4 regions of the Paenibacillus sp. P36 genome follow, and region 1 is predicted to be linked to each of the others. Evidence: riboswitches for the same ligand, from Rfam matches in the RefSeq annotation. Region 1 holds a riboswitch; each other region holds the start of a gene.
The links. A riboswitch is a leader RNA that binds a small molecule or an ion and turns the genes downstream of it on or off. The one in region 1 is predicted to bind cyclic di-GMP.
Positions count from the first base shown of each region.

Region 2: another riboswitch for cyclic di-GMP. It lies ahead of ACKTT9_RS00175 (PilZ domain-containing protein); the one in region 1 lies ahead of ACKTT9_RS10080 (hypothetical protein).
Region 3: another riboswitch for cyclic di-GMP. It lies ahead of ACKTT9_RS37195 (putative bifunctional diguanylate cyclase/phosphodiesterase); the one in region 1 lies ahead of ACKTT9_RS10080 (hypothetical protein).
Region 4: another riboswitch for cyclic di-GMP. It lies ahead of ACKTT9_RS11070 (GGDEF domain-containing protein); the one in region 1 lies ahead of ACKTT9_RS10080 (hypothetical protein).

Region 1 covers NZ_AP038372.1:2,200,296-2,208,456, reverse strand. Annotated here, with positions in the region: gene ACKTT9_RS10100 (metallophosphoesterase) at 1-625, opposite strand, end outside; gene ACKTT9_RS10095 (stalk domain-containing protein) at 956-2,464, shown strand; gene ACKTT9_RS10090 (VOC family protein) at 2,653-3,051, opposite strand; gene ACKTT9_RS10085 (exopolyphosphatase) at 3,122-4,036, opposite strand; gene ACKTT9_RS10080 (hypothetical protein) at 4,167-4,466, opposite strand; cyclic di-GMP riboswitch class I at 4,571-4,663, opposite strand; gene ACKTT9_RS10075 (MDR family MFS transporter) at 4,764-5,990, opposite strand; gene ACKTT9_RS10070 (carboxymuconolactone decarboxylase family protein) at 6,177-6,866, opposite strand; gene ACKTT9_RS10065 (MarR family winged helix-turn-helix transcriptional regulator) at 7,100-7,528, opposite strand; gene ACKTT9_RS10060 (hypothetical protein) at 7,615-7,746, opposite strand; gene ACKTT9_RS10055 (ABC transporter ATP-binding protein) at 7,870-8,161, opposite strand, start outside.
Region 2 covers NZ_AP038372.1:35,451-43,611, reverse strand. Annotated here, with positions in the region: gene prfA (peptide chain release factor 1) at 1-1,036, opposite strand, end outside; gene ychF (redox-regulated ATPase YchF) at 1,069-2,169, opposite strand; gene ACKTT9_RS00175 (PilZ domain-containing protein) at 2,248-2,982, opposite strand; cyclic di-GMP riboswitch class I at 3,077-3,164, opposite strand; gene tadA (tRNA adenosine(34) deaminase TadA) at 3,419-3,901, shown strand; tRNA gene ACKTT9_RS00165 (tRNA-Arg) at 4,324-4,397, shown strand; gene ACKTT9_RS00160 (stalk domain-containing protein) at 4,449-5,312, opposite strand; gene ACKTT9_RS00155 (helix-turn-helix transcriptional regulator) at 5,833-7,212, opposite strand; gene ACKTT9_RS00150 (cache domain-containing protein) at 7,434-8,161, opposite strand, start outside.
Region 3 covers NZ_AP038372.1:8,463,526-8,471,686, reverse strand. Annotated here, with positions in the region: gene ACKTT9_RS37220 (hypothetical protein) at 1-84, shown strand, start outside; gene rluF (23S rRNA pseudouridine(2604) synthase RluF) at 230-958, shown strand; gene ACKTT9_RS37210 (S-layer homology domain-containing protein) at 1,112-3,469, shown strand; gene ACKTT9_RS37205 (hypothetical protein) at 3,632-3,793, opposite strand; gene ilvA (threonine ammonia-lyase IlvA) at 3,965-5,221, shown strand; cyclic di-GMP riboswitch class I at 5,292-5,380, shown strand; gene ACKTT9_RS37195 (putative bifunctional diguanylate cyclase/phosphodiesterase) at 5,467-6,996, shown strand; gene ACKTT9_RS37190 (BMP family protein) at 7,262-8,161, shown strand, end outside.
Region 4 covers NZ_AP038372.1:2,416,686-2,424,846, reverse strand. Annotated here, with positions in the region: gene ACKTT9_RS11075 (polysaccharide lyase family 8 super-sandwich domain-containing protein) at 1-3,897, opposite strand, end outside; gene ACKTT9_RS11070 (GGDEF domain-containing protein) at 4,150-5,118, opposite strand; cyclic di-GMP riboswitch class I at 5,213-5,303, opposite strand; gene ACKTT9_RS11065 (response regulator transcription factor) at 5,328-5,666, opposite strand; gene ACKTT9_RS11060 (methyl-accepting chemotaxis protein) at 5,727-7,259, opposite strand; gene ACKTT9_RS11055 (hypothetical protein) at 7,311-7,484, opposite strand; gene ACKTT9_RS11050 (LysR family transcriptional regulator) at 7,638-7,736, shown strand; gene ACKTT9_RS11045 (LysR family transcriptional regulator) at 7,720-8,161, shown strand, end outside.

The DNA of each region.
Region 1 (8,161 bases):
TATGAAAGAAAAATGGAATATTAAACTGTTTACCGTGGAGATGTCCAGCCATTAAATAATCGAATTCTTTATTCAAGTGTAGCACGATGTTAGGATCGTGAGTAATAATGAGTTTCGTTCTGCGATCATCAATAGCTCGAAAAGCAGCCTTAATATCACTTTTATCAGAATCGAAATCATCAATTCCAATTAGTTCAAATTGTTCTAAATGCAGCGACTCATTCCTTAACAATTTAAGCCCATATTTTCTTAAAAGCTTGATAAGATCATTGACATTTTTCTGCTGATAATCATGGTTTCCAAGAACGCAATAAATAGGCACGTTACAAATCGCAATCGCTCTTAGGTACTCTTCAAGTTTAGGAAGCATTTTTCGGTATTTGGTGAAATCACCCGTAATAAATATATAATCCGGTTTTTCATCATGAATAATAGCGGCTATTCTGGCTGGACGAATTCTTAATCTTTCAACATGCATGTCACTTATTTGCAGGATTCTCACATTTAGATTAAGAGGATATCTTATCCGCTCAATTTTTAGCCATTGTGTCGGCAAGATAAAGATTATGTAGCAAATAAATAGAACTAAGAATACATAAAGGCCGTTCAATAAAATTCCTTCCAAGCGCATCCTCCTCACCAAAAATGGGATCTAATAGCTGCTGAAATCAATAAGGTTTATATACTAAGTTTTATTATAGGGTTAATACATTAATGCCACATGAGTATAAGAGTTCAATTTTGTTGACTGATTTTATTACCTTTGTCTACTCTCGATCTCTTCTATTAGACGAGCTATCCGTACAGTTTGTTTATTCCTCACAGTTTTCATCTCCAAAGCTATTAAGTTAACAGATAATTTTTGGTAAAAGGAAAATGTAACAATATGTGGAATATACATTATTCAGAAAGTGGAATCTACGCTTTTAAATCATAGAAAACGAGGAAGATAATCGTGTTTCATCAAAAAATCACAAAACTTCTAACACTAAGCATCAGCTGTATTTTTCTATCTATTCAACCTGCTTTTGCACAAGACTCATCAGCTACTAAGTATCAGCATGAGCTAAAACTTAAACTGAATGAGCAAATTGTTACCGTTAATGGTCAAACTCAAACACTTCCAGTCCCGCCTACTTTAATGAACAGCGTGACCATGGTGCCGCTTCGTTTTATTGCTGAGACTCTGGGAGTTACGGTCCAATGGGATGACGTTACACGGATAATTATACTTTCTACAGCCAAAACCAAGATTTCTCTGGCAATCGACAGTAAAGATGCCGTGATTAACGGTGCTTCTACTTCATTGGAGCAGCCAGCTACAATACTTAATGATACGACTATGGTCCCTCTCCGCTTTATTGCTGAAAATATGGATCAGACTGTTTCGTTCGATGGTACAACGCAAATGATTACAATCACTAATAAGCTCATTCAACCTACACCTGTAAATGAAAAACGAGACAAGCCAACTGTAGATAATTTATCGATTGAACGACCAATTACAGAAAGAAGCAATGTAAAAATAGAAGATATTATTTCAGACTCAAAAAGCAATCTATATATGATAGATTTTGACGTCAAAAGTCAATCCTACCCTTATGGAATTTTATCCTATAATCAAAACAATGGGGATGGAAAAAACATACAGCATACAACCTTTATAGATAGTAAATTTGACGTGCAGTATAAGGATTCAAAAGGTGCTGTGCAACGTGTATCCTATCAAAATATCACACCAAAAAAACTGTATTACGATAGTTTAACTGACAAATTGTATTTGATGGCACATGCTGCGAGACCCTTTGTCGAAGAAGCCGTAATTATTTATGAGATACTACCAGAAGTTAAAATGGTAACTTATAATTTAGAAAGTTCCATGAATGAAGAAAACAATTTTATCTCGTTTTTAGATCAAGATCATTTTTACTACAGCAATGCATTTTCGGGGAAAATATTCGACTTTCAGGCACCTAATGAGAGTAAAGTAATTGGATTCCTACCTGAAAAGAAGGCAAGTTATGTTTCTTTAAACACTGACGGGAAAATGTATATCCTCGATAAAACGAATAAAAAAATAAGCAAGGTTAACTTGGACGGCACGATTACTGAGGTAGCGAGGGTTAATTTGGGTCAAATAACCGGAGCCTCTTCGAGGAATGGGTATTTCTACATTTCAGATACTACTAGGATTTATCAAGTTGATGTTGCTGGGAAAATGGATGAGTACACTAATGTTGCTCTTTTAACCTATAACAAGGGTTTATATGATCCGAAAACACAAACCTATGAGCAGCCTGCCGTAAATGATAAAATTGTTGATGGTAAATCCGTTACTGATCAGGTTGAAGGTCCTGGCGCTTTAAGTTTCAAGGGCAGTTTCCTTTTTACTATCGATCATCATGGAAACATCGTGATTTATGACAGCCTAAACGGAATTATTCGACGAATCAACGTTTACTAAGTTTAATACCAATGCCAACAAAAAAATCCCCCAACCGCTAATCCGACCCTGTTCAGTCGAGCGTTTGAGGGATTTATTTTTTCATCAAAAGCCAAATGATTATGGCCCAAAGCGGAATAGACAGCAGAATACTCCACATGCATCCTATAGCAAAGCCTAATTTTGCTTTTTGTTCATTGTTTGATGCATCATCGTTCGGCATGTTCCACCAACTCTAATGGGAGTCCATCTGGGTCTGCAAAAAACGTATACCGATCACCTGTAATGGGATCAATCCGTACCGGTTCAACCGCAATTCCCTTGCTCTCTAGTTCTTTGACGCTTTCGTCCATATTTCCAACGACAAAAGCCAAGTGCCGAAGTCCTCGCGCTTCCGGTCTATCCACTCTTAATGGAGGATTTGGGAACGAAAACAATTCAATCTGCTGCTCTGTTTCTCCTATGCGCAAATCCAGTTTGTAGGAATCACGTTCTGCCCGGTACAACTCGTTTACGATCGTCATTCCTAGCAAATCAACATAGAAATGCTTCGACTGTTCGTAATTCGAGCTAATAATGGCCACATGATGAATGCGATCGATTTTCACTAACACGCCTCCCCACTCCGTAAATAAACCGCAATCCGGGAATTCCCCATCCTGCGGCTCGTTTCTTATTTTATCCGTCTGCTCTCATCGTTTCAACAATTTTCTTCAAAATATTCTCTGCTTGCGCATATTCTACCTGACACGTACCTGCTGCGTGGTGACCGCCTCCGCCATTTTGTAGCATCAAAGTCCCGATGTTCGTTTGGGAGGTGCGATTCACAATGCTGTGTCCGCAGGCAAATACACAATTTTGTTTGTTACGTCCGTCCACGATCCAAATGGATACATTTTGCTCCGGATAAAGCGCGTAAACCATGAAACGGTTGCCAGGATAGATGGTTTCCACGTCCCGAAGATCCGTAATGATCACGTTTCCTTCTGTATACGTATGTTTTGCAAGCATTTCACGGTACAGAGCATCCAATTCATAATACCGTTCTACCCGCTCCTTAACGTCAGGAAGCTCCATAATTTGATCGACCGTCATCACCGCGCAGTGATCCACAAGCTCTTCCATTAGCTGATAATTGCTAATTCGATAGTCCCGGTAACGTCCTAAACCCGTACGGGCATCCATGATGAACGATAATAAATCCCAACCCGTTGGATTCAAAATATCTTCTTTACTGAATTGTGCCGCATCCGCTTTATCTACGCCTTGCATAATATCGTCAATATCACCAAAGGTTTCTTGCCCACCATAATAATCATAAACGACGCGTGCTGCGCTTGGTGCAATACGGGTTTCCCCTTTGAAAGCTACCTTCTCACCCATCCGCTCAAGTTCACTGGAATGATGGTCAAACCATAATCCGCAACCTGCAACATAAGGCACATTCGCCAAAATATCGTTCTCGGTAACCTCGACCAGACCATCCTGCATATCTTTGGGATGAACGAATTTCATTTCATCGACCATGTTTAGCTTTTTGAAAAGCATTGCGCATACTAAACCGTCAAAATCCGAACGCGTAATTAATCGCATAACGCAAATCCCCCTACGAAGTTAGTACTTAAGAACTATGTATGAATATGTGTATCATTATATCAGCACCTGTCGATTTGTGACAATCATTTTGTCATTAGAGCTTTTGGGATAAAAAAAAACAGTTCGCCTAGATGGGCTGAACCGTTCTTAATTTGGACGTCAAAATTTGGTAGAGTCTAGTCATAAATGCTTCAATTTGCGGCATCGGAGGCATTTTCACAGAAAGCTTAACTTCGCCTTTCCAGTAGAAAATTAAAATGCTGTTGCTTCTCCCCTGAAACATTTCAACATCCCAACACGTCTCATTAAGTGCGTACTCTTCTAAATTAATCATTAGTTTCGGTCCATCCGAGGATGGCACCAAACGGGCAACATGATTGCCGCAAAGTGATGTTACTTTTTGCTCTTCATGTAAATCAGACTGCATGCTGCTTGGTCCTCCTTTTATCCATAGATTATGAAAGTTATGACAGAGAAAAACCCCACCATAGTGTACCGATCGGAGGGGGATCTAAGTTGAATACCCAATCGTTCGGCAGCTGGCTGGCAACGAGTTCGTTTATGAACAAGGTAGCCCCTTTAGCTTTGCGTCACTGACTTTCGTCAGTTTTGCCATTGTCGAGATGTGTTGTGAATTCTTATACAAGAAATAACTACACTCTCAAGAATAAGGGATGTTGTTTTGAAATCGTATAGTTCGCAAGAACTAATTTTGCAATATCTATCAAAAAACTTCTTTTTTCGACCTATTTTTGGGCAGTGCTTGTAGATTATTGGCGCCCTTCCAATAAAAGAGAGATCCCGCAAGGGTCACAAAAGCGATAACCAGATAAAGTGCAGTGCCCCCGTACGCTACGAGCAGAAAGCCACCAACCCAAGGTCCCATAAAATGACCTATGTTGGTTAACGTTTGTGCTCCAAAATAAGTACCGCGCATATGCTCCGGTGCTAGTTTATCAATCAGCATATTGGCCGCGGGGTAATTTAATATTTCGCCTAGTGTAAAAATCGCCATGGAAATAATCATGGGTACTAACGAATGCGAGAATGCAAAACCGATATCGCCTAACGCAAACATCAAATTGCCAAAAATAATCGCTACAAGTGGCGAGTATTTATCAGAAATACGCGTAAGCGGTATTTGCATCGCAATAACCACAATGGCATTGACACTCATGAGGACAGCAAACATTTTCACACCTTCAGTGAAATTCTGCTCCAAATATTGCGATAGTGTCACCATGACTTGCGAGTAGCCGATAGCCCCTATAATTCCGCCAAGAATATAATAGCGAAACGTGACATCACGTTGAATGACCCGCAATGCGGAGACAAACGTAACAGGTTGTTTTTTCTCCCCTTCTATTTGCTTAATACCAAAAACTATAAGGAGAACGTAGAGGGTAACCGCATAGATAAAATATACGATTCCAGTGAGTAGAAACGGCAATGCTCCATCCATCGTTGCAAAAAAAGCACCCAATAAAGGTCCTACAGCAACACCAACATTGATGGCCATGTATCTCATTGAAAACACACTGAGTCGCTTAGCCGGCTCGGTCAAATCAGCCATCAAGGCTTGCGAGACAGGTTCGTAGAAGGAGCGACACAAGCCGTTCAGCATGTTCAGCATCATGAACAAAACCGGTAATTTCACGATACTAAAACCTACAAACACAACCGCCCATCCAAAAAGTGCAGCAAGCATGATGATGCGTCGGCCAAATCGGTCCGATAAATTGCCGCCGATAAAACCTCCGACTGTTCCTGCCAAGGCTCCCATTCCAATTACGACCCCAATCATTACCGCGCTCATCGACGTATGTTTAGCCAAGTAAATCGCCAGAAAAGGCAGACTCATGGAAGACGCCGCTCTGGCCATGACCGTTCCCAAAATTAACGTATGTACAATCGGATGATACGAACCAAGAAAACCACGTAATCGATTCATCTGTCAGAACTCCTCTCGCTGCTAATTTACCAAAGGTTAAGAAATGAGATCAAGAACCCATTATACACGAAAAACGGTAGTTCGTGTCCTTAATTATATTTTTTTGTCGAATAAAAAAGAACTCCCCGAAGTCGAGCGGGAAGCCAGTTTTAATCATGTTTTGTGGCTTAGAATTTGATGTTAACTCTAATTCTGGGCTACTGCGTCCGAATGATAATCAAAGGCGTTGAGTGCGTTAATGCCATGAGTCAGGACGTAGCCTGCATTCGCAACACCGCCGACCAGCAGCCCTTCCATTAGTTCCTCCGCTGTCCCGCCTAACTCCTTGAATTTCCGCGTATGGTTGTCAATGCTATAAGCACAGCCATTCACATGTGCGATGACAACAGCAATTAACTGTTTCGTTTTGGCATCGATAGCGCCATCCGCCATGGCAGTGGACTGGAATTGTTCGAAAGCCGCAAACGTCTCCGGACGAGTTTCCTTAACCTGCGGCAGCTTGCTTGCGTTGCTCGTTGCATAAAGCTCGTTAGAAACGAGATCATGCATGGTATTCCATGCGTTCACGCTATGAAATAACACAGTTTCGGCGTTCACTGCCCCTGCCACAAGAATAGCTTCCACTACCTCTTCTACAGAGCCTTCCAACTTTTTGAATTTGCCCGTGTGAACATCAATACAGTAAGGACATCCCGTAACATGCGTGACAGCAACAGCGATCAATTCTTTCGTTCTCGACGTAATGGCCTTCTCGCCAAAAGCCTCACCCATAAACTGAAAAAATGCTTTGGAACCTTGTGGCACAATTTCTTGCAGTTCCGCTACTCTTCTCAAATTGCTGCGTTCATACAATGAATTAGAATTTTTATTATTCATTTCCAATTTCCTCCATTTCCTTGATTTGAATATTATGATATCTAACTTATTTTTAGCTGTCAACAATTAAATATTTCGACTTTATTATGTTAAATTTTCATTTTTATCTATAAAAAAAGCCCGAAATCCGTTATAATGATCCCAAACATGAAATCAACGACTCTGAATATTATTTAGATATCTAACTATATATCCAAAAAAAGACTGCAATACAACCTATTTTACCAGTCCACTCACCCTTGAAAATTACTGTCAACACGCTTCATCCAATGCAGCATCAAGGCGATTTCCTGATCGGAAAATCCTTGGCGAATCATCTTTTCTCCCTCTTCGACAATAGCTAAACAAGCCTCTTTAATGGAGGAGCCCTTATCCGTCAAATAAATACGATTGATACGGGTATCCAACTTGTCTGGTACACGATTGATCATCCCTCTATCTTCTAACCCACGAAGAAGGAAGGTCATGGAAGCCGGTTGAATGCCTAAAATATGCACCATATCTTTTTGGGTCCGTCCCTCTTCTTCCCATAGAATCATAAGGACACCTAGCTGAGAGTTCGTGACACCCTGTTCCTCCAGCATTTGATCCAAATAATTGCAGGCATTGCGATAATTCTTCTTTAACCAGAATCCAATTGATCCATGCAGTGTAGCGTTCATGTTGGTTCTCCCTTTACAAGTTGCTTGAGTTATATTGCCATTATATACGATCACCTCTCTGATGAACATATGACAAGCTCGTATACTTAGTACTGGCCTTTGGACATTTTCCTTTTCGCAATCCAATACGAAATCCAGCCAGCCGTATAACAGATGAGACAGCCAAAAAACTTTGGCTTCAGAATTGATTTTTGAGGATTAACCGGGCATGATTTCATTCTTCAACCTCCTTCCTCATCATTTAGTTAGATATCTAAATATATAGTATGCCACCAAAAATTTAATGTCAATAATTCCCACAAAAAAAAGAGCACTTCCATAAAGAAAGTGCCCTTAGAATCTCACAAATCACTGGCAGGAATCGAAAGCCATGGGCGTTCTCGCTGCCATTTCACTTCAACCTCCGTCTCAAAGAAAGAGGACAAACCTTCACTAGTCAGTACATGGCGCGACAGCCCTTTTGCGAATACCTCACCACGACGAATCAATAAGGTTTGATTAAAAACAGGTAAAATTTCTTCAATATGGTGCGTTACGAATATTAATGTCGGTGCATCCGGTTCCTTGGCTAGTTCTTGGATGCTGGACAGCAATGCTTCCCGAGAAAGGAAGTCTAATCCGTTCGTTGCTTCA
Region 2 (8,161 bases), 2.2 Mb from region 1:
CAGCAATCGTTAGCGCCGACACGATTTCTCCCATGTCACCGTTAAGCACTGTATCTAGTCGGTGAAGCGTCAAACCAATCCGGTGATCCGTAATCCGGCTTTGCGGGAAGTTATACGTGCGAATTCGCTCCGAACGGTCCCCTGTACCGACTTTGCTTTTACGCTCGCCTGAGTATTTCGCTTCCTCTTCCTCGCGAATCTTATCGGAAATTCGTGCACGCAGTACGCGAAGCGCTTGCTCCTTATTGGAGTTTTGCGATTTGCCGTCCTGACATGTTGCCACAATGCCCGTAGGCACGTGCGTCACGCGAACCGCTGATTTCGTCGTATTAACGGACTGACCGCCCGCTCCGCTCGAACAGAATGTATCTACGCGAATATCCGCGTCATTAATAACGATCTCAACTTCTTCCGCCTCAGGCATCACTACAACTGTTGAAGTGGAGGTATGAATACGTCCGCCTGATTCTGTTACTGGAATACGTTGTACACGGTGCGCTCCGCTCTCAAACTTCAGCTTACTAAAAGCGCCTTTTCCTGTGATCATGAAAATAATCTCTTTGAATCCGCCCAAATCATTCACGGAAGCATCGAGAATTTCCGTTCTCCATCCTTGCGCGTCCGCGTAGCGGGTATACATACGGTAAAGATCGCCCGCGAACAGCGCTGCTTCATCGCCGCCTGCTGCTCCACGAATTTCAACGATGACGTTCTTGTCGTCATTCGGGTCTTTTGGCATCATGAGGATTCTGAGTTGTTCTTCCAGATTAGCCGATTGCTCGCTAAGCTCTTCGATCTCCATTTTCACCATTTCACGCATTTCATCATCCAGCTTCTCGTTCTGCATCGCTTTCGCGTCTGCCAGCTGCTCGCTCACGCTCTTATATTCATTATAAGCATCGTAGGCTTCCTGAAGATCGGATTGTTCCTTCGAATACTCTCTAAGCTTCTTCGTGTCACTCGTCACATCCGGGTCACATAGCAGCTCACTTAATTTATCATAGCGGTCCACAATGGACTGAAGTCGATCCAACATAACGGATCACTCCTTTCTTTATTTTTTATTCATTAAACATTAAATCGGAAATGCATAACGTCCCCGTCATTCACTACGTACTCTTTACCTTCCAGACGCACTTGCCCTTTTTCCTTCGCGCCGTTCATGGAACCCGCCGTTACCAAATCCGTATAAGACACAACCTCGGCACGAATAAATCCACGCTCGAAATCGGTATGAATTACGCCAGCCGCTTGAGGAGCTTTCGTTCCTTTGCGGATCGTCCAAGCTCTTACTTCCTGCACCCCAGCTGTAAAATACGTATACAAGCCAAGTTTGCGATAAGCTGCTTTAATCAATCTATTCAAGCCGGACTCTTGAAGTCCCAACTCTTCGAGAAACATTGCTTTTTCTTCTTCTTCGAGCTCAGCAATCTCGGATTCCACCTTCGCGCTGATCGAAACAACTTCGTTGTTTTCTTTCGCCGCGTATTCCTGAACGATTTTAACAAATGGATTCTCATCCGCTGTTGATACTTCGTCTTCGCTCACATTGGCCGCATAAAGAACCGGCTTCATGGTCAACAAGTGAAGGTCGCGAACAAGCAGCTTCTCATCGTCGCTCAAGTCGATGCTGCGCGCTGGCAGATCGTTATAAAGAGCTTCCTTGATGCGTTCCAAACACTCAACCTCAGCAACAACTTTTTTGTCGCCGCCTTTCAGGTTTTTGCGGGAGCGCTCGATCTTTTTCTCAACGGACTCAATGTCAGCCAAAATCAATTCAAGATTAATCGTCTCGATATCGCCAATCGGATCTACTTTACCGGAGACGTGCGTAATATTATCATCCTCAAAACAACGGACAACATGCACAATGGCATCCACTTCACGAATGTGCGCCAAAAATTTATTTCCAAGCCCTTCGCCTTTGCTCGCGCCCTTCACCAAACCCGCAATATCAACGAATTCGAAGGCTGTCGGAACAATGCTCTTAGGGACAATCATCTCTACCAGCTTGTGCAATCTCTCGTCCGGTACTTCAACTACCCCAACATTCGGATCTATCGTACAGAACGGATAGTTTGCAGATTCTGCCCCCGCCTGTGTAATTGCATTAAACAATGTCGATTTTCCTACGTTCGGTAGACCGACGATACCTGCTTTCAAAGCCATCGTAGTTACAACTCCTTAATTTTCGAAAATCATCCTTCTTATTATATAGTACTTGGAACGCAAAAAAAAGCCTGTAGGCTACTGATTAGCTGCAGACTTTTTTTCCAGTGCTTTTTTTGTTTCATTTTCCTGCTTCTGGACGAAGTACGTTTCAATCTGATTTTTTAAAATAAATCCGCGCAGCGCGTTCGTTTTCTCATCCGGGATGCTGACAAAACTAGCACCGTAATAGTAGCCGTCATTCGTTTTTTCTTGCCGAACAATTTCCATTGTACATGGCACCAAAAAGCCCAAAATTAACTCCACTTCCAGTTGAGAGTTCTTTTGAATGACTTTTTCAAGCATAGCATTTTCACTGATCGTAAATCCTAAACCATTAATAGATAGATTTTTGATAGAGAATCGAATCGGTGTATCAAAATGATGTTTGAGCTTCTTGTTTCTATCTTGGAGCGCGAAAAGAAGCCCTTCATTCTTCACATCTACGCGAGGGAATTCCCGCTTTTCCGTGAACTTCCTGCGGTTTTCAGGAGGATTCAGAACAATCAACGAACCCTGCTCCTTGGCCACAACCACCGTATCCATAACAAACAGCCCGGATTTCGTATATACCGTCATTTTACACTTATCTCCCAGCGCAAATACATGATACTCCGGCAGCTCAACTTCAATAATGTCACCTAGTGCATAGGTCAGCACGCCAGTGGCTACGAAATCTTCCTTGCTCAGCATCGCTTTGCTGTCAATCATTACATCAGCGTCGTACCCTTCTTTGCTGCCGTAGAACTTAGCAGATTTTTGTTTGCTAACCACTTTGTTGATCAACCCTCCCCGCGTTCCATATAAAAAAATAGACTGCCCCTGCTTTGGGGACAGCCTATTACCTCAACCTGAAAAAGCATCGATTTTCGGTAACCAGGCTGTCGTAGTTCCATAGGAACCGTAGACCCTCGGCTTTGCGTCCTTACCTTTCGGTAAGTTTGCCATTATCGAACCTTACAAATGAATTGTCATGCTTTGTCGTACAATATCGTGCTATATGGTCTAAAAGACCTACGTTATCTCTCATTATACGGTTGGATTTCCCTATTATCAACTAATTCTCTTGCATACATCTGGTATTTGTTGTATGAATGTTAGAAGAATTAAATATCCACAACTTTTCGAGTTATACACATTGTTATCCACAGGTTGTTAACAACGAATATTTGTTCGATCCTTTGTTCACATGTGGATAAGATTATTTTTAGTGAGGTGTCCCCCTGTGGATGAATATAATGAACATATCCCGTGGATGAAAGCGGCCATAGAGGAAGCCCGTAAAGCCGAAGCCATTCGAGAGGTCCCGATTGGTGCCGTCGTTGTCTATCAAGGGGAAATTATCGGCCGCGGCTACAATCTTCGTGAAACGACGCTGGATCCGCTTGCTCACGCTGAAATGATTGCTATTAAGCAAGCCAGCGAGCATTTGCAAGCGTGGCGCTTGCTTGACTGCAAGCTCTACGTCACGCTGGAGCCTTGCCCGATGTGTGCCGGTGCGATTGTTCAAGCGCGCGTTCCGCAGGTGATCTACGGCACAACCGATCCCAAGGCTGGCTGCGCGGGAACGTTGATGAACTTGCTGCAGGAGGACCGGTTCAATCACCGGGTCGATGTGGTCAGCGGCGTGCTGCAAGAGGAGTGCGCGACGATGCTGACGCAGTTTTTCCGCAAGCTGCGCGGGAAGGAATAGCGCGTTGGCGTTGGCTTTTGGCTTTGGCTTTGGCTTTGGCTTTGGCTTTGGCTTTGGCTTTTGGCTTTGGACTTTGCCGTTGGGGCTGGGCGCTAAGCTGAGTGCGAGCTAGCTTCGCAAGCGGTCGCCTCGCATTGATACGCGAAAGGGAACTGATCCCCTATTCGCCGGATCTTAAGTACTTCAGCGAGGAAGTGGGAACTGTGATCCGCTATTTTAGCATTTCTAGCCGAAATCTTGGCTAACTAGGCGAAATAGAGCCCGGTAGTTCCGTCTGAACCCTGGAAGTGTACGTTTTGGCTTAAAAAGCGCCCGGTAGTTCCCCATCGCACGATGCAGTTAACGAATTTCAACTACAAGTTAAATCTTGCCACTCAAAGGTTGCGCCATATAAGGCTTCGTGCTATCATAATCTTTGCCATGCGCCCGTAGCTCAGCAGGATAGAGCAACAGTTTCCTAAACTGTAGGCCGGATGTTCGAATCATCTCGGGCGCGTATACAACATAACGCCAGTTAACGGTATAAGCCGTTAGCTGGCGTTTTTTTTCAATCCACAGGACAGTTAAATTCTTTTAAAGCTTTGTTCATATTTTCTTTTAATTTATCTACATATCCAGTAAGATCACCAGAATGATTGCTAAGATTTGCGTTGTACTGATTGACTTCATTGTTTATCTGCTCTGTGTAAAGAGCAGCGATCTCGTGACATCTTGGACCTCTAATTGGCGAATTTGACACGGGCAGCGGTGTAGGCGTTGGTTGAGGTTTATTCGGAACAGATACATCCGTTGTATTATCTACACGCTGAGAGTTCCAAGTCTTCATAAAATGGTATTCTGCTAGGTTGTCCTTACTGCTCTTACTAAACTCCTCAGCATTTGATCGTTTGACGGTAACAAAGTTTCTAACCGAGTTATTATAAATAATGCTTACTATCATTGAATCTACAGGTGAATTAACCAAAAAATCGGAGAGTGCAATGGTATGATCTTTATCTGCACTATCATTTGACATTTCTAAATCTATTTTTAAATAAGCGCCATACTCATTATAGATAAGCTGCACATTTTTCCCCTGATATTCTTTAGCTTTCTCATTCAATGACGGAATAGTAGCTGCAAAATCTTTCATTGCGTTATCTTCCTTTACTTGAGGGAATGCAAGATCAACGGTGTACTTCTCAGCATCCCACGTCACCGATGCCCCGGCTTGTTTCAACAGGTACAACGGGACAACGGTTCTGCCATCTTGTATCGTAGCAGGCACATCCTCGGCTTGAAGCTCTTTCCCCGCTAATAAAACCTTCACGATTGGAGCCCCCTTGTAGTCCCCATGAAGGCCCGCCGCATGAACGACACCAGCCAAACAGAAAAACGCTAGCATAAACACAAATAGTTTCTTTTTTTTCATAAAAACTTTCTCCCCCACCCAAATAAGCTTGTTGATTGCCACCTGTAACATTTCTAATATTTCTAGAAAATTCCTGCAAAAATTCAATTTTTTCTACCTATCCACATGTTAATAGACTTCCGGCCCGCTGAGAAAAAAAATCAGCGTTATCAACATCAGTACAAGTAAGAGGTTTTTAGAACGTTATTAACAACGAAAAAGAGGGAGGTTTATCCCCAATCTGGCAAGGAGATGCACCAAACAGTAGTACTCAGGAAAAAGCATGCGCTGTGTTGTACTTTTTGCAACAAAAAGACGGAGGTTCGGCTTCAATTCGCAGTTTCGTTGTACTTTGTGCAGCACTTTGGAGAGGGAGGGACGGTATTAACCCCATACAGGCCAAAATGAGTGTACTTCATACAATGAAGATGACGATTCCGGGGTAAAACCGCCTTCAGTATTGTATAAAGTACAACATAGGGCGGGGCGGCATCTCAGCGCAAAAAAAGAGCCCACCGCATCAAAAAGCGGCAGGCCCTCCCTACTTCATCCGGTCCCGATACTGTCCCGGTGTCATATTCTCATATTTCCGAAAAAGACGGATAAAATACGATGGCTGATACCCAATCTGCTCCGCAATCTCGTTGACCTTTAAATCGGACTCGACCAGCAGTTTCTTGGCTTTATCCATCCGCAGGGTGATCAAATAGTCGATGAAATTCACGCCATTGATTTGCTTGAATGCTTTACTTAGCGCATAGGTCGTTGTATTAAAAGCGTCCGCACATTCCTCTAGGGAGATGTCACTGTTCATAAAACGCTCCTGAATCCGGTCTGTAACGCGCTCTACCAGGCGCTTCATATGGATGTCCTGGTACTCATTCAGCCCTTCAATATAAGGTGAGATCACCTTCGCCTGGAAAAAGCGGACCATCTGCTCGGGTTCCCTAAGCTGATTCAACTGTTCGTACAAGTTGTAGCCCTCGAAGAAATGATGCGGATTAAAGCCTGACTCCAGCATAGTATGCAGCATACTGCCCAGAACCTGCATGGCTCCTTCCTGGAGGATCTTCTCTTTGCTCGACTGGCGCACAAGCTCATGAACGAAGCTCTCGATCAAGCTCAGCGACTGCTCGCTTTGACCCATTCGAATGGCTTGCATCAGCTCTTTTTCCAAGGCAAACGGATAATGCACATCGTCATTGGTGCTCGGCAGCATCTCTTCCAAATCAAGCACTTGATGATCAGCTTTCAAATCCCGATAGCGGATAGAGCTGCGCAAAAATACTAAAAGCTGCGGCAGATCCTGCACGTTCGCGGTTAAACGGCCCATGCAGACGGTGGTCTGCATTTTAAGAAGGGAGCTAATGGTTTGTGCCAAATCATTCGCTAACAGATACAGCTCATCTTTGGCCTGCTGTTTCGTCCGATCCATGGGGTAAGAGAGCAGAATACCTACGGTCATGTCCTGGAAGTTCATAATCTCCGCATTTGGGGTTTGCGTGTTTACGATCTCTTGCGCGATATTCGCTGCCGCGAAGGTTGCCAGTTGTTCCTCATTTTCCAGGAACCGGCCATCTTCTTTGGCAAATCCGCTAATCTTCACCAGCAGCAGAACGAACCACTGGGACTCCGTCTGCCAGTCGAAGCTCTCCATCCGCCCTCTTAGCTCTGTCTCGCTCAGGGAGTAAAAGTGTCCTTGCACCAACTGCAAGAGGAACGCGGACCTTAGGGCAGGATAGGCCTTATCCAGCTTGGATTCCAGCACCCTGCTCTCCTGACTTAAATGCCGCCACTCCTGTTCAATAAAGGCAAGGTCATCCCCTTGGCTCTCCTGTGTGGGCTTATAATCCTTAATCACATTCACGAGCCGTACAATCGGTTGATAAATTCGCTTGGAAGCCACCCACGAAAGCAGCACAGCCAAGAGAAGCCCTATTCCCCCTATACTGAGCATACTTCTAGACATAAACTCCACAGGGGCCGTCAATTGCGATAAGGAGGTTGCCGTTACGAATTTCCACAATGTTCCGGAACGCGAGAACTGGCCGAAGGCGACAGAGTAGGACTGCCCTTTCCGGTCCAGGATGTAAGAGCCTATTTCTTCCGACCGTCCGATGACACTTTCCCTGACTGCAGCTTCTAATTCAGCATGTTCTTCATTTCCATTACTATATGTCCATCCTTACTCATAAGAAACGCGGCGCCATTGGGGTCTGTGGCCATTTCTTCAACCATTTCTACCAACTTATCGCGATTCAAATACAAAATAAGGGCCCCATACGGCTCTCCTACGCTTGGCAGCTTCTCGATTAGCGCAATGGAAGTAGACTCAGGCTTCCCGTTTCCCTTAGGCAAGGACTCCCACCAGAACACCCCTCGCTCTTGCTTCATTAACGTGTGGAAAATATCCCGCTCCAGCTCATTACGGATCGGAACAATCCCCTCGCTATCCGAAATAATGACGGGATCTTCTCGGTCCAAATATAGCTGCGCCTGATCAATTAAAGGATACGCTCCCTTCATCAGGCCCAGGAAACGATATAGATTCTGCGTTGTGTTGTATTCATCCTTGAGATTCATATCCGCAATTCTGGCATCCATCCTGCTATCCAGAGACCACTGCGTAGCGGCCAGCTCGAGCTGAGCCAGGTTATCATTCATACGATCCATCGTTTTCTTCAGCAGAGTATCATGGTTGCGCATAATCTCTTTCTCAATATGAGCGCGTCCCGTAATATACGAAGTGTACCCGATGATGGCTGTAGGCAAGCTGGTAATGCACAACACCAAGATCAAGCTTCTGCGATAAAAATTCCCCCTGCCGGAACGTTGTGTCCACCAATACCAGCTCTGCCTCCATCGACTCC
Region 3 (8,161 bases), 2.5 Mb from region 1:
AAAGGCAACTATGCTTATACCCGGCCATTGACGGTGGCACAACGCAAATTGGTGCGTATCGTTCGCGCTATGCCGAAAAAATAGATCATTGGTAGATCGCTCCCGTTCACAGGATGAAGGGCGATTTTCTTTTTGCCATTTGACACCTGACTTGAACGAACTTGGGGAATCCATCATAATAGGGGATATCAGAAAAATAGGATTACGGCATAGAAGGGATTTCCCAAGCATGAGAATCAATAAATTTATTAGCGAGACAGGGGTTTGCTCCAGGCGGGAAGCGGACAAGTGGGTAGAAGCGAAACGTGTCACGATCAACGGCGAGGTTGCCGGACTTGGAAGCGTTGTAGGTCCTGGCGATGAAGTTCGAATCGATGGCAAACCGATTGGCGAGAAGAAGGAACATGTCTATATTGCGCTCAATAAACCAGTAGGGATCACGAGTACGACGGAAGCTCATATCAGAGGCAACATTGTTGACTTTGTGGGGCATTCGGAACGTATTTTCCCGATCGGCAGACTGGATAAGGATTCGGAAGGTCTCATTCTTTTAACGAATAACGGAGACATTGTGAACCAGATTTTGCGTGCAGAAAATAATCATGACAAAGAGTACATCGTGACGGTGAACCGGCCAATTACGCCGATGTTCCTCAAGGGGATGGCTAGCGGAGTGCGCATTCTGGGCACGGTAACGAAGCCATGCGAAATTTATCCAGTGGGCGATCGCGTTTTTCGCATCATCCTGACGCAGGGACTTAATCGGCAAATTCGTCGGATGTGCGAAGCGTTCGGGTATCGGGTGGTGCGCCTGCAGCGCGTTCGGATTATGCATATTCATCTGGGGAGCTTAAAGGTAGGCAAATGGCGCGATTTGACGCAAGGTGAAATGAAAGATCTCATGCACACCCTTAGCCAAGAAAACGCCAAAACGAGCAAGATGCCTAACGGCAGTTAAACCAGCAGCACATGTTCATGCCTCTTTGCTAGGGGCTTGGAGATGTGTTTTTTATTTTTAAATTTTTTTTGTAGGTTTAAAGCAACTTTTTCTTTCTCTCCAGCGTCAAGGGTTATTATGGTAATTTTTAATTCCTAAAGGAGGAAGAGGACTTTGAAATTAGTCAAACAAGCAGGAACGTTAGTACTAGCTTCAAGTTTGTTGCTCACGGCTGCTCCAGCCGTTTGGGCCAGTGAAGTAAGTGTAGACAGTAAAGCCATTGCAGTGCCTGCCTATCCCGGCGTCGTCGACAGCAAGATGTTAGATGCCAAAATTACGAAAGAACAAGCGATAGAGCGGGCCAAAGCGTATATCACGCTGCCTGAAGGCTTCAACTTTCAATCGATTAGCTTAAATGCTTACTATGGCTCAAATGGCAGAAATATCCCGACATGGAACATTAATTATGTGAAAAAGGTAAAAGATCAGACCTACGGTTATTTGAACGTATCGATTAATGGCCTGGATGGAACGCTGACGGCTTATTCAATGAATGACAATGATCCGGATCATAAACCGGCGTATCCGCCGAAGGTTGACTTCGCTGCAGCCAAAGATGTCGCTTCCGCCTTTATTGCTAAAGTGAATCCAGACAAGCAGAAAGAGCTGCTGTACGACGATTCGGAAGAGAAAGCGTTCCGCACACCGTTGAACGGGAATTATCAGTACAACATCCGCTTCGATCGTTCGGTTGACGGTGTTCCTTTTACTGCGAATGGTATCTCAGTAAGTGTGAACGGCGATGGCCTAGTTACGAATTATAATTACAATTGGTCTGATGACGTTACCTTCCAAGCGAATACCGGGCCTGTTACGAAAGAAAAAGCTGCTCAATTATTCCATGACAAAGCGGATCTTTCGCTACTCTATCAGATTCCATATGGTACTAAAGGCAAAAAACTACCGATTATTTCTTACATGATGGGAGCGTTTTCGCTGAATGCGCTAACCGGTGAAGTATGGAATCCGGTTCCGCGTACGGAAGATTCCAAGCCTTTAACGGACAAACCGCTGGCTGAACGTCCGACGGCTGCTTTGAACCTGACGAAGGAGGAAGCCGTGAAGAAAGTCATTACGGTGTTCAATCTTTCCTCGGACTACAAGCTCCAAGAGGCTACCTACAATGAAGGGACGAACCCTGAAACCGGGGAAACCAACTCGAATTGGAACTTAAGCTGGAACACCGTTTCTGAGAAGGACCCGACTGGCAAGATTGCCGGAAGCGGAGTCTGGGCCAATGTAAACAGCAAAACCGGAGAAATCACCAATTTTAACAGCTATGTGCCGTACAGCCCTGATAACAATAAGGACATTGAAGGTAAGGTTTCCTTAGAGGATGCTGTTACCAAAAGCGTAGATTTCGTGAAAACGCAGATTCCTTCCTACACGGACCAGTTGGTGCTCAGCCAGCCATCCGCCAAGGATTACTCGGAAGAGCAGCTGAAGCATATGCGGAATTGGGATATTCGCTTTAATCGCGTCATTGATGGTGTCAGTGCAGGTGGTGAGGGTGTAACCATCAGCATCGACCGCGTGACGGGCCAAATTATGAACTATCAATTCGGACTCAGTGACATGCCTTATCCGAAGCAAAAACCGGAGATTCTGGCGCTCGACAAGGCCAAGGAACTGTGGCTTTCCCAGTTCGATATTAAACTGAACTATGTGCTCGAATATGGCGGATCCAATGGCGTAATGCCAATTGAGAAATACAACCTGATGATCGCTGCGGGAGAAATTCCTCCAACTGCAGCAGTCACCAACGCAAATGAGAAATTAGAAGCCAAGCTTGTCTACACGCTTATTCCAAAACTCAACCGGGAACCCTTCCTGCTTGATGCGCAAACTGGACAATGGAGAAACAGCCAAACAGGTGAGGTTATGTCCCTGGATAAAGTGACTGTCAGTGACATTGACAACCACTGGGCTAAGAACGAGCTTCAGCTGATGCTGGACTATCAAGCGCTTGATGTGCAGGATGGCAAGGTTAATCCTGATCAATTGATTAAGCGGGGCGAGCTGGTTAAAATGCTGGTTATCGCGATGAATGGCGGGAACGGCGGCATCTATTATGGAGCGGATCGCAAAGCTTCCTTTGCGGATGTGAGCAACGCTTCCCCTTATTTTGCCTATGTCGAAAATGCGGTTGACCGCGGTTTGCTGGACGTTGGCGCTGATTTCAACCCAGAGGCTACGCTAAGTCGCGAAGAAATGGCACAATTGATCGTTAAGGCACTTGGGTACAAAAACCTAGCGAAATTCGACGGCGTGTTCAACAGCCAATTCGCGGATGCCGCTGAAGTTAAGCAAGTAGGTACCGCTGCGATTGTGGTAGGGCTTAACATTATGTCCCTCAACGACGGCAAGTTTGCGCCGCAACAAGAAGTGTCAAGGGCTCAAGCAGCAAGCGCGTTTTACCGCTTCTTGCAGAAACGGGCGGAACTGCAGGACCAGCCACGTTATTACTACTAGGAAGCGGGCAAGAAGACGGATGAAAGGCATATGAATCTCGTGTCACCTCAGTTCCCCAATGATGCGAGATTCGCGTGGCCATTAACGTGTACACTGAAAAAAGGCTATCTTACAGGTCATAGACCCGCAAGATAGCCCTTTCTTCACGCGCTTATTCATGTTCTAAAACATTGGAAATACATAATGAACTAAGAAATATAGAACTCCGAAGATGATAATAATGTAAGCAGCATACTTGATGAAGGTGGAGGCTACTAAGCTGGAATCCGATTTTTTCTCCACATGGCGTTCTTCAATGTCAATATTACGTGGCTGTGTCGACATAGCAATCACTCCCTTATAAGTATCTTGCTAGTTAATACCCGCCATATTTTGGAGTGAAACATTAGCATTCATAAAATGTTCCAATAATATTTTCTTACAGGCGCTCCTCAGTATGCTACAATAATCTTTAAAATTTATTACGCATATTGGAGAGAAAGGAAGTAAGAGAAAATGGTTGTTTCCGGAAAAGTAGGTTTGGAAGAAATTATTAGGGCCAATCATGTGCTCAGCAAGGTGATCGAACCATCGCCTCTGCAACGCAATGAGCTGCTCTCTAACTTGTATGAATGTAACGTTTATTTGAAACGTGAAGATATGCAGGTCGTTCGTTCTTTTAAAATTCGCGGAGCGTACAATGTGATCCAAAGCTTGACGCCGGAAGAACGCGAAGCGGGAGTCGTGTGCGCAAGCGCCGGCAATCACGCGCAAGGCGTTGCTTACTCCTGTAAGCAGTTAGGGATTGAAGGGAAAATCTTCATGCCAACGACGACGCCTAGGCAAAAAATTTCGCAGGTGAAATTATTTGGCGGCTCTTTTGTAGAAGTCATTCTGACAGGGGATTCTTTCGATGATTCCTCCAATCACGCCAAGGCCTACTGCGCCAAAGAGAACAAGGTGTTTATTCACCCCTTCGATGATATTCGTACGATCGCGGGACAAGGGACTGTCGGTCTGGAAATCATGAATCAGATGTCCGATACGCCGGACTTTATCTTTGCAACTATCGGCGGCGGCGGTCTTGTAGCCGGTGTGGCGACTTATGTGGACAGCGTTTCTCCGCGTACCAAGATTATTGGCGTTGAGCCAGAGGGCGCTGCAAGTATGCAGGAGTCGCTCAAGCAAGGCAAAGTCGTAACCTTGTCTACGATTGAGAAATTTGTAGACGGTGCAGCTGTGAAGCAGGTAGGCGAGCTTACCTTTGATATTTGCAAAGAAAAGCTGGACGATATCGTTGTTATTCCTTCAGGCAAGGAATGCACGACGATCCTGGAGCTTTACAACAACAACGCCATCGTGATCGAGCCTGCAGGGGCTCTGCCTGTTGCGGCGCTTGATGCTTACCGAGATCAAATTCGCGGCAAAAACGTAGTTTGCATCATCAGCGGTGGTAATAATGACATAGACCGGATGCAGCAAATCAAAGAAAGATCGCTAGTGTACGAGGGCTTGAAACACTATTTCATTCTTAATTTTCCTCAGCGTGCAGGCGCTTTGCGTGAATTCCTGGAGGAAGTTTTGGGGCCGACCGACGATATTACCCGATTTGAGTATACGAAAAAGAATAATCGGGATGATGCTCCAGCACTAGTCGGCATCGAGTTGAAAAATAAAGATGATTATGAGGGCCTTATTGAGCGTTTGTCCCGCAAGGACTATGATTACATCGAGATCAATAAAGATCCTAAACTTTTCAATTTGCTAATTTAACTAAAAATAGGCAGAGTAGAAAAAATTATGATATAGTTAAATAGTCCTGCTTTTTCTTTGTTTACCTGAATATTGTAAAAGGCAAACTTGCCGAAAGGTAAGGACGCAAAGCTCCGGGTCTTAGGTTGCCGCCGCAACGATGACGGCTGGGCTGCCGAGAGGAGCAGTTTACCGATACAGGTACGCCTACGGCTATTCCAAATGGAATAGCCTTTTTTGATGACCGGAATGGAGGTTCCCCACGAATGAGAAGCCTTTTTATAAAGTGGATTCAACAGATGAAAGATCAGGAGCTGCGCTATGTGGGCATCCTTGGTTTCTTTCTGCTGACGGCTAATCTACTTGCTGCTGCTTCTTTTACATTTACCCCGAAGATGATCTTGTTCGTCCTCATTCAAGCACTCATTTGCTTCTTTTTTGCCATTCGCATCCGTTACTTGCGGCTTAACAGCATCGAACAGGAGGAAAAGAGTAAGCAGCTGGCTTACTTGGCCTACCATGATACATTAACGGGCTTGCCAAATCGACGGCTGTTCGAGGATCGCTTAAAGCGTGTGCTTCTTCATGCTCAGCGTTATGACCAGCTTGCGGCAGTTGTATTTCTCGACATGGACAGATTCAAAGAGATTAATGATTCTTACGGCCATGCCTCTGGCGATCAGCTCATTCGTTTGGCTGCGGAGAGATTGTTAGGTTGTCTGCGTGGTTCTGATACGGTGTATCGGCAGGGCGGCGACGAGTTTATTATTTTGCTTGAATCTTTTACCAAGCCGGAAGACGTCAGAGCAGTGGCTATACGCATTCAAAATGTGCTGGATGAACCTTTTATCCTGGATGGAAAAACCGTTACGATAACCGCTAGTATGGGGATTGCGTTATATCCGCTCGATGGGACTAAGCCCGAACAGCTTCTTCAGCGTGCGGATGAAGCGATGTACGAGGCCAAAAACCATGAGAATAACCGCTTCCAATTTTATGCCTCAGATATTGATACGATGGTGAAGAGTAAAGCTCACATGGAGAATGAGCTGCGCTTGGCTCTGGAGCAGGAACAGTTCGAATTACGGTATCAGCCGCAATATGAAATCGCAGGCCGTAAGCTCATCGGTACGGAGGTCAGCCTCCACTGGGAGAAGGGGTCCAAGCAGCTGAGCAAGCTCATGGATTGGCGGAAGGCAGCCGATGAACTGGGATTCATGGTCCCTATTGGCAAGTGGGCGTTTCAGGCTGCATGCCGGCAGATGAGGGACTGGCAGAACGCTGGGCAAGAACCGCTCAGAATGACGTTCACCATTAAATCTTCGCAGTTCAAAGATGATCATTTTATTGCACATATAGCTGATGTACTGCAAGAAACAGGTATCGATCCCAGGTTGGTCGAGCTGGACCTTACGGAAAGCATCACGTCTTCCAACGTGCAGGAAGCTAGCAAGAAGCTGACGATGCTGAAAAGGCTAGGCGTACGCATTGCCATGGATGACTTGTGTACGGGGCTTTTTACACGAAGCGGGCTGGAGGGTATGCCGCTGGATAGTGTGAAGCTGGACAGCACGCTGATCAGAGACCTAGTCGATGATGACGAGAATCAACTGCTTGCAGCTGCTATCGTTCGGATGGCCCACCGATTAGGATTGAAGTTAATTGCGAAAGGTGTCGAAACGGAAGAGCAATTCGAATACTTGAAATTTCTGCAATGTACGGAGGTGCAAGGAAAACTGTTCAGCAGTCCGCTATCCTCGGGACAATTCCTCACATTGATGACCAAAAAAAATTAAAATTGGTCATCTAGATTTTATTGACCGGCGGTAGTATAATAAATAATTGGGGCTTAAAACCTATATTGTGGGGCTACACAAAAAGACCATGTCAACTTGGTTAACATCACGAATTATGATCATTTGCCGTAGGATTGCTTTTCACTGAAGTACCGAAGTGATACACTCGGTCTATGATCAGACATACATATTTTAACTGATTCTGGTCAACCTAGAATGTGGGATTTAAGGTACAATTTTAAATTTATTTTTGGGGGTAAAGATGATGAAAAAAGTATTCACAACAGCGCTAATGGCTGTCACTGTGTCCGCAGTTGCTTTGACAGGTTGCGGTGCCAAAAAAGAAGAAACCAAACCGGCCGCTTCCGCTTCACCAGCAGCAAGTAGCGCAGCATCCGCAGCACCAAGCAACAACAGCGGTAAAGATTTCAAAATCGGCATGGTCACAGACATTGGTGGCGTAAATGATAAATCTTTTAACCAAAGCGCATGGGAAGGTTTGCAACAATTGAAGAAATCAACTGGCGCAAACGTTAAGAACCTAGAGAGTAAAAGCGATGCGGACTACACGCCGAACTTGAACCAATTCGTAAAAGACGGCTATAACCTGACTTGGGGTATTGGCTTCTTGATGGGTGACGCGCTTAAAACGGTTGCAACTCAAAACCCGAATGCTAAACTTGCGATTATTGATAACGTTGTAGAAGCTCCAAACGTAGAATCCGTAACATTCTCCGAGCAAGAAGGTTCTTACCTTGTAGGTGTGGTTGCAGGTCTTACGACAAAATCCAACAAAATCGGTTTCGTTGGCGGTATCGACATCCCGGTTATCAAACGCTTTGAGGCTGGTTTCGTAGCCGGCGTGAAAGCAGTTAACCCTAATGCGAAAATTCAAATCAACTATACAGGCGCGTTCGACAAACCTGACCTTGGTAAAGCGGCGGCAGCAACTATCTACAACGATGGCGCAGACATCATTTTCCACGCAGCTGGTTCCACAGGTAACGGTGTATTCAACGAAGCAAAAGACCGTGCGAAAAACGGTAAAAAAGTTTGGGTTATCGGTGTAGATAAAGACCAATCCCTTGAGTTCGGCGATGAAGTAACACTGACTTCCATGTTGAAACGTGTTGACAACGCGGTTGCTCGTGTTTCCAAAGACGTT
Region 4 (8,161 bases), 220 kb from region 1:
CCAGCCGCTCGGACCGCCGCCGATCGCTTCCAGCCCATTGCCTTCATTATCGAAGGCTGCGTATAACACAGCTGAGCGATCCAACTCGCTGCTTCCGCTTCTTGGATTCACGATAGCCGGAATCGGCGGATGATCGGACGGTCTCGGCTTCGCTGGATCGGTATCGAACACCGCGTGGAACGTCCGTCCCACCGAGCCGTTCACGCTCACCACCAAACGGATCGTCGGATACAACTGTGTGACCATGACCTGCGGGTCCGCCTGCAGAAGTCCTGCAGCTGAACGATCCAGCTCCAGCTCAATGGCGCCTGAATTCTCCAGCGTCGGATCGGAAACCGCGAGCTCCAACTGGTTGTTCGCTTCCTTGATCATGACAGCAGCCTGTCTGGAGCTCGTTACCAGATCGGCTTTTACCTTCTGATCTTTCCAGAAGTTCACGGCTGTAAGGCCTAATCCGTTATGGCGTACCGCTTGCACCTGATCATTATTAACCAGCACCTCATAAGCTGGATGCTCTGCATACTGCTTCACCTGCTCCGCCGTTTTGTTCGGCAGAATCGCATAGCTGTATGTTTGGCCCTGCGGGCTCTTCCCGTGATCGAACCACAAGCTCAGGTAGTTGCGGGTCACAGCATCGGACTGGCCGATGCTTTGGTTGACATCGCTCCAGCGACCCGTGCGCTGTTCCCGAAGTCCATTAATCGCCGGTTGATCCGGGAAGTAGTAGCCGATATCCGACTGCGCACCATTGCCGCCAAAATGCATCCACTTCACGCCGGTCATTCGCTCACTCCAGCCGAGGCTCGTGGACTTCGCCTGCCCGTTCACAATGAGCGGATTGTCGCCGGCTGCATTCAGCTTACGCTGCTCGACGATCGTTTCGATTGTCCGGTTATCACTGCTTGAGATCCCCGAGCCTAGCGCGACGATCTCGTCGCCGAACATGAACCACGACTTATTCGCTTGCAGCGTCGTGCCGATCTGCTTCAGCTGCATGCCGGAGCTGCCGTAGGCCCCCATCTCGACGCCGCCTGCCCAGCTATTGCCCGGCTTGCCTTCGCCGTCCCCATTTTGATAATCACTGAAAGCGCGCGGTCTTGTATCCACCGTCGTACCCGGCAAGCGGTACCGATTCGCCGTCGCCCAATAGTCTTCCATATACTGTGCTTGATCGCCGTTATACAGGTACGTCATCCCGTCACCCGTATACCAGCCTTCCCCATTTTCACCATTGGTCAGCTCATAGGTCTGGATGCGCTTGGAGCTTTTACTGACGCCAAACGTGTAGTCATCCCGAACTAACAAGCTTCTGGCCATCCCCGCAAACTCGTAGTAACCGCCCGCTTCCCGATCCGGCACAATCGCAGCATCACGGACCCACTCCTTCACAGAACCAATCAAGTTGATCGAAGATATAAAATTGTAATAATTAAAGTGCGTCTCATCCTGCGTAATCCACGCTTTCAGCAGGCTCTTCAGCTTCTGCGCATCGGCCGCCGGCGCATTCAATGCCATTCTTGCGAGCGCCGACATGATGCCTGCCGCCGTTTTCTGTGAATTATCCGAACCGCGCACTATTGATCTGCCGTTAACGAAATCCATCGTCATCCCCTTATAAATCACTGGGGCGACCCCATCGTAGATCCACTGATAGATGTTATTCACGTTCGGATCGGTAATCGGCCAAGGGCTGCCGTTCAGCAAGTAAAGGAGCTGGCTGATCCCTTCCAGCATTACCGAGCCATAGCTGCCTGTGTAAGGCACAGACGTATGCATGACGAAAGAACCGTCATTGTAAAAACCGTCGCCTGCCGTTACATAGGCAAACAACGGAGACATCTCCGTCGCTGCAGCACGTATGCGCGCTTCCGATTGCAGCAGTGCGCCGTCCACGAGCTTATACAGCAAAATATCCGAACGATTAGCTCCGGTATAGTAGGAGCTGGTATCAAATAAATTGGATTGAATATCCGGCGTATAGTGATCAATCGCTCCAATATAGCGCGCGATCTGCTCCGGCGTCAGCGCATCGTACATCATGACGATGATATCCGTCATTTTCACCGGAATGCCAATCTCGAAATTCCACCAATTGCCGAAAGCGGTACCCGTTTCGTTGTATTGCTTCGTGTAGACCCAATTCAGCGCAGAGGCGATATCGTCACGCAGTTGCAAATTGTGGTAGAGCGTACCTCCCTTCGTCGAGTAAGCGTACGCCATTTCACGAATACGCGAGATATTGTTATGAATCGCGTCAGAATTGCCGCTGCTAACAACGCTGTCCGTCCACAGCACTTGGCGGTCTGCCGACTTCTGAAGCGTCGACCAACGGGTTTGTCCGTTCGTCGTTAAGGTGGCCACCTTTGCCTGTACATCCGCATCAGATGTATCTAAGTTGTCACCGCCGTCAAGTCCTGCTTTGCGCTTTAAGCGTAAACGCTCGAACTCGCCGGACACTGCTGCTTGATCAATAACTTTAATCATAGTACTCGCTGTTTTTCCTCCATCCACACTCGTCGTCGTGAGTGATGTTTCCCCAAGCTTCAGACCGGTCACGACACCGGCCGCATCCACAGACGCAATCGAGGCATCGCCAATTGCCCAGGTCACGGCTTGATTCCCTGCTTGCGCCGGCTGAAAAGTCGGCACCAGCGTAATCGTGTCCCCTTTGATCACCGTCGCCGTACTCGGCAAGGTGATCGATTGAACACTCGGCGGTTGCACCTTCACCGTCGTTGAAGCTGAATGGCTGCCATCTGCACTAAGCGCCGTAATCACGGTCTGACCGGCCGTTACGGCGGTAACAAGCCCTTGCGCATCGACCGTTGCGACAGAGGGATTCCCGCTTGTCCATGTGACGTTTTGATTCGTGGCGTTTGCCGGTGTAAAAATAGGCGTTAACTTCACCGTGCCTCCAACCGCTACGTTCTGCTCCGCAGGCAGTGCCAGGCTATCCACTGGCACATTGGTGGCGACCGTAATCGTGGATGACGCTGTTTTCGCGCCATCTAACGTCGTAGCCGTTACATGCGCGGTGCCGACGGCAATACCAGTAGCCACACCGTACGTGTCGACCGTCACGGTTGCCGGCGCGTCCGAGCTCCAAACGACGCGTTGATCAGCGGCATCCGAGGGCACGACTTGCGCAGCAAGTGAAAGCTGCTTGCCAACGCCAATCGTCGAAGCAGTTGGCAATATGGAAACGCTTTCAACTGGCGCGTAACCATAGACGCGCACATCATCTAAAAAGGAGGTGCCAAGCTGTGCCGTTCCTGTTTGTGTAAATTTAATGGTGTTAATCGTATCCCAAGCCGCTCCTAAAGTGATACCGGTTACGACCTGCACATCATTGAGGAACACGTCCGCTTTTTGCCCAGTTTGATCGATGATCGCTTTCACCCGATTCCACGTATTTGGCGTGTACGTTCCCAAAGCCTTACTCAAAATGGACATCTGACCTGTTTCCGTTAACGTCAAAAAGTTTTTCCACACGCCACTGGTGCTCTTCACATCGAGCAACCGAATATGAGCAGTATCCTCAGCTCGAACCGATGCTTCCAGAACCACTTTGCCGGCAATATTAAGTCCAAATTTCCCCGTGTACAGTTGAGTGCCCGAAGTGCCAGACACCAGTTTCAAGCTAAGATCACTTCTGCCGTAGACGGCTTCCCCAACCGTGTAGTCCGTACCTGCTTTCGCATTATACAACCCCCAGTTGCCACCTACTTCTGCTGCTGGCCCCGTCGTCGATGGCGTTGTAGGGTAACTATTAAAACTCGCCGCCACATAGGTGGTCACTGCAGCCTGTGCCGCACTCGGTCCCGCCATGCCGTAGGGCAGCAGCAGATTGCCTGCCATCGCAGCGATGAGGACGCATACTTGCATCCTTTTACTCATGGACATCTCCCCTTCATGATTTGATGCTTACACGTTCATTATAAGAGGAGGTTCCGCCTTGCAATATTTCCATTTCATCCAACCGGCTTAACAAATTATTTCTACCATGTACAAAATGTCCATTTGGATTTACAAATACTTACCGCGCATAGAAAACTGCCTGATGAAAAAGCCAGTCTTCCCTATCATCTTCTCCGCACTTTATCAATGCTTAAACATTCGAGCTCCCGGTGGCTTCGATTACGTTCGATTTTATATACTCCCCGTATCCAGCCCGTCTTTATATTCTACAATTTTGTTCTTACCGGTCCGTTTAGCAGAGTACATGCTTAGATCAGCTTGCTCGAGCAGCTTCTCTGGGGTTAAACCATATCGATATATGCTGAATCCTATGCTTAAGGTGACATTACTCTCTCTTTCTACTCTAGAACGGAAGTTCTCTGCCCACTCTTCAATACGCGAGATAGTATCTTTATCATCAATAACAGCAATCAGTTCTTCACCTCCATAGCGTCCTGGAAAACCAATATCATCCGTCTCTTCTTGCAAAATTTCAGCGACGGTCTTTAAAGCAGCATCCCCAGCATGATGGCCAAGGGTATCATTGAGCTCCTTGAAATTATCAATATCTGTGAATACGATTGCACATTCCCCTTTTTCTACACATTGCTTAATTCTAGTGCTGATAGCTTTACGATTGTACAGTCCAGTTAGCCCATCTAATAATGAGGAGTTCACAACACTCTGAAACATAGTTATGAAACGTTCAATTAATATTAAGAGCAGGATAAAATAGTAAATAACCGGTAGAATATCGAATATAATCAGGATCCATTTTTCTGTTTGCCATAGGTCTGTTTCAGCGTTTCCCACAACAATACATAAATAGATTATTAATGATACCCGATGTTTAATTGTTTCACCTATATAAGGGCTAATAAGTAACCAGGAGATACAAACAGCGGCAAATTCAATTATGGAGAGTGATAACTCAGCTTTAAGAGAACTTGTTAGGAAGAGTAAAAGTGGGATGAAAATCGCAGCAGCGAGGTAGTAAATTATGCTTCGTTTTATCTTTTTAAAGTATGACGCGTATATTCCAATATTTAAATTCATGAACATGATGGCACTAGCAATGTGCAGTAGCGATCTGGATCCTAACGAGGTAATTTTAAGCACTTCATATCCCATTGATAATATCAGGCCGAATGTTAGGATCAAATATACTTGTTTTCTCCTTAGTAGATATAGTCTTAAAACCATAACGAGCATTACTATTAGCAAGACACTACAAATTGTATTTGTGTAGAGTTGAAACGTTATTTGCACTCATATACATCTCCTTATTCATGCTTAGACCCATGGCTTTGTGTCTCCACCTTTCGATGGATTTGCCTTTGTTCATTATTGCTTGTTAGTTGAACCTGAGATCATCGTTGTAAATAAAATGGCTCAGATTTATTCTCTTCGTTTTTAAAAATATTGACGAGAAGCAGGACTAAAGAGTCTCTATAAACAAGTGCTTGAAGCTCACGAATGGAATGTGTTCTGGTTTTAAACTTAATATTAGCAATATGATTTTTCAGAGTTTTTTCGGCAATATGGAGTTGTTCACTTAGCTCTCTATTGTTGCCTCCACAAACTGTCAGCAGGCGTAATACCTCATTCTCCCTCCGAGTGAGACAAAAACGCTCCTTAAACGTATTGAAGTACGCATTAAACACGGGGGACTCCACAATCAATCGGTTTAATATCATCGCTAGATTCATTCTCCTTATACTAGTAAGCGTTGGAAGAGAGACTTCTGGTCTTGTAGATCCTTTTTAAACTTAAGAAGAAAATTGTTCTTGTAACGTTTTGGAAAGATCCTTCAAACGGAGTAACTCTCTATTAATGTGGTGAGATGCATTCGATTGAGTTTCTGTAGTGCTGTAAAGCTCTTGTACGGAAGCCACGCTTTCTTCGGTAACCGCTGATATGTTAGTCATTTCATTAGAAATCACTTGTGACCGTAGTTCAATATGTTTCACAGATTCATTAAGGGCTTCAACAATATCAATCATCTCGGTAATAGCCTCGTTCATTTGCTTCAAACTGGATATCGACGCTTCTGCAAGTTCAACCGTGTAAGTTGTGGCTTGTCTTCCAACTTCAATCTGGGTTAAAGATTCTTCACTTTCCTCTTGAATATTCGTTAGAATTCCCTTTATTTCATATGTGGCCCTATTACTCTGCTCAGCTAATTTCCGGATCTCACTGGCAACGACAGCAAACCCCCTGCCATGCTCCCCAGCTCGTGCCGCTTCTATAGAAGCATTTAAAGCTAAAATGCCCGTTCGGCTAGCTATTTCTTGAATCGTGGTAATAATATCCCCTACTTGGTGAGAAGACTCGTATAAATTTTGCATGGTGTCCGTCGTTTGTTGTATCGCATGGGATACAATTCTAACTTGCTCGAACAAAGGTTCAATATTGTTTTGATTGTTATGCATCGTTGTGGCTGTAGTCGCAGCCGTTGCCTGCAAGTCAGAAAAGGATTGGGAATTCTGCTCAATCATCTGATTAATACTGTGCAGATTAGTCTTCATATTGCTCAGTGATTCACTTTGAATTTCAAGACCTGTAGACACTTCTTTAAAAGTAACCAGCATATCATTATTTGCAACAATGTTATTTTCAGATTTCTCTGAAATGATCACAGACGTTTGCTCTAATACTTGCGAATGTTTTTGTACCGTTTCGAGTAGCGCTTCAGCTTCTTTTTGTTTAATTGCTTTTTCCAATTCTATTGCGTTCATTATTCTTTTCTTGGATAAAACCTGGAGACTTGTTGCACTGGACGTTAAAATCAGAAATATAGCGTGAATAAGAAGCATTAAAAAGGAGTATTCGCTATTCCCAAAGATCAATTTAGGCACTAAGAAAAATCCAAAAATATGCTGCACGGCGAAAATGCCTGTCATAAGAGCAATTAGCTTAATATCTTCGTAATAAGCTACTATAGCAACCACCATAAATATAGAAAAATGCATCTCTATCCCCCCTCCTCCACCAGAAATAATAGAGATACTAGAAAAGGTAAGAACTAATGTATTAAGCATTGGTATCATGGGTTGATCAGTTTGCTTTCGATAAAGAAAATAAGCTGCCCCCAAGAAAGCCGCGGGAATAATGAACAAAATGTTCAGCGCAAGTGAATAGTGTTGGCCGCTATCATGACCGGTTGCCATATTCTCCATCAACATCATGTGTCCCATGTTTTCCATGAAATTAAATTTTCTATACAATAAATGGATGATAAAGCTGAGTGCTATGGTGCCCAAAGATATCTGTAACATGAACCTGTTTTTCTGTCCTATCATTTCTAAAATCCTCCTATTTTAACGATATTATCCAACCTGATTTAGTTGTTTTCAATCTCGTTTTGCTCCTTGTGTTGGGCGCTGCTCCCGAATATAGGGTTCATCCATATACACATTCGACTTTTCCATATATAATATGGATAATTCTTCAAGCTGCTGAATAAGCTGTTTACATTCAAGAATAATGTCAAGCAAGGACTCAGTCGAGCCATTTTGATCAGACATAGTTATCTCCTGTTCTTCTAAGTTTTGTGGGAACGTTCCCTTAACGTTTTCTCCAGTATTATGAACATTATATTATTAAAATGAGTATGATCAATCTAGAGATTGTTAACACTGTGTATAGTTTTATTTAACCACGTGAGATAAGGTGCCTCCATGAATTCAGAACAGATCCGCTATATTCTACAAGTAGCCACAGAAAAATCAATACGAAAAGCAGCAGATAAATTACATATAACTGCCTCAGCCCATTAGCCAATCCATTCATTCATTAGAAAATGAACTAGGAATAACCATATTTCAACGAACTAGCAAAGGAACAATGCCAACGCCTGACGGAGAAATCGTAATATCCAAACTTTTAGAAATGAAAACGAAATATATAGAATTATACGAAGATATTAATCGCGCAAAAAATGGGGATTATTTAAAATTAAGAATATCGTATGCCAATACATTTGGTCATATCATTAAACAAGCGTTAGTTTCTTTCAAAAAGGAATTTAAAGATATCCAAATAGAGCTCCTAGAAAAATTGCCTCAGCAGATTTGCGAAGAAATTACAACCAATTGCATTGATCTTGCTTTTATTCCTGAAGAAAAAGAATTGATGAATCGGAATTTTGATATTGAAACGCTATATACAAGTCATTTTTGCATTTGCGTTGGAAAAAATTCTC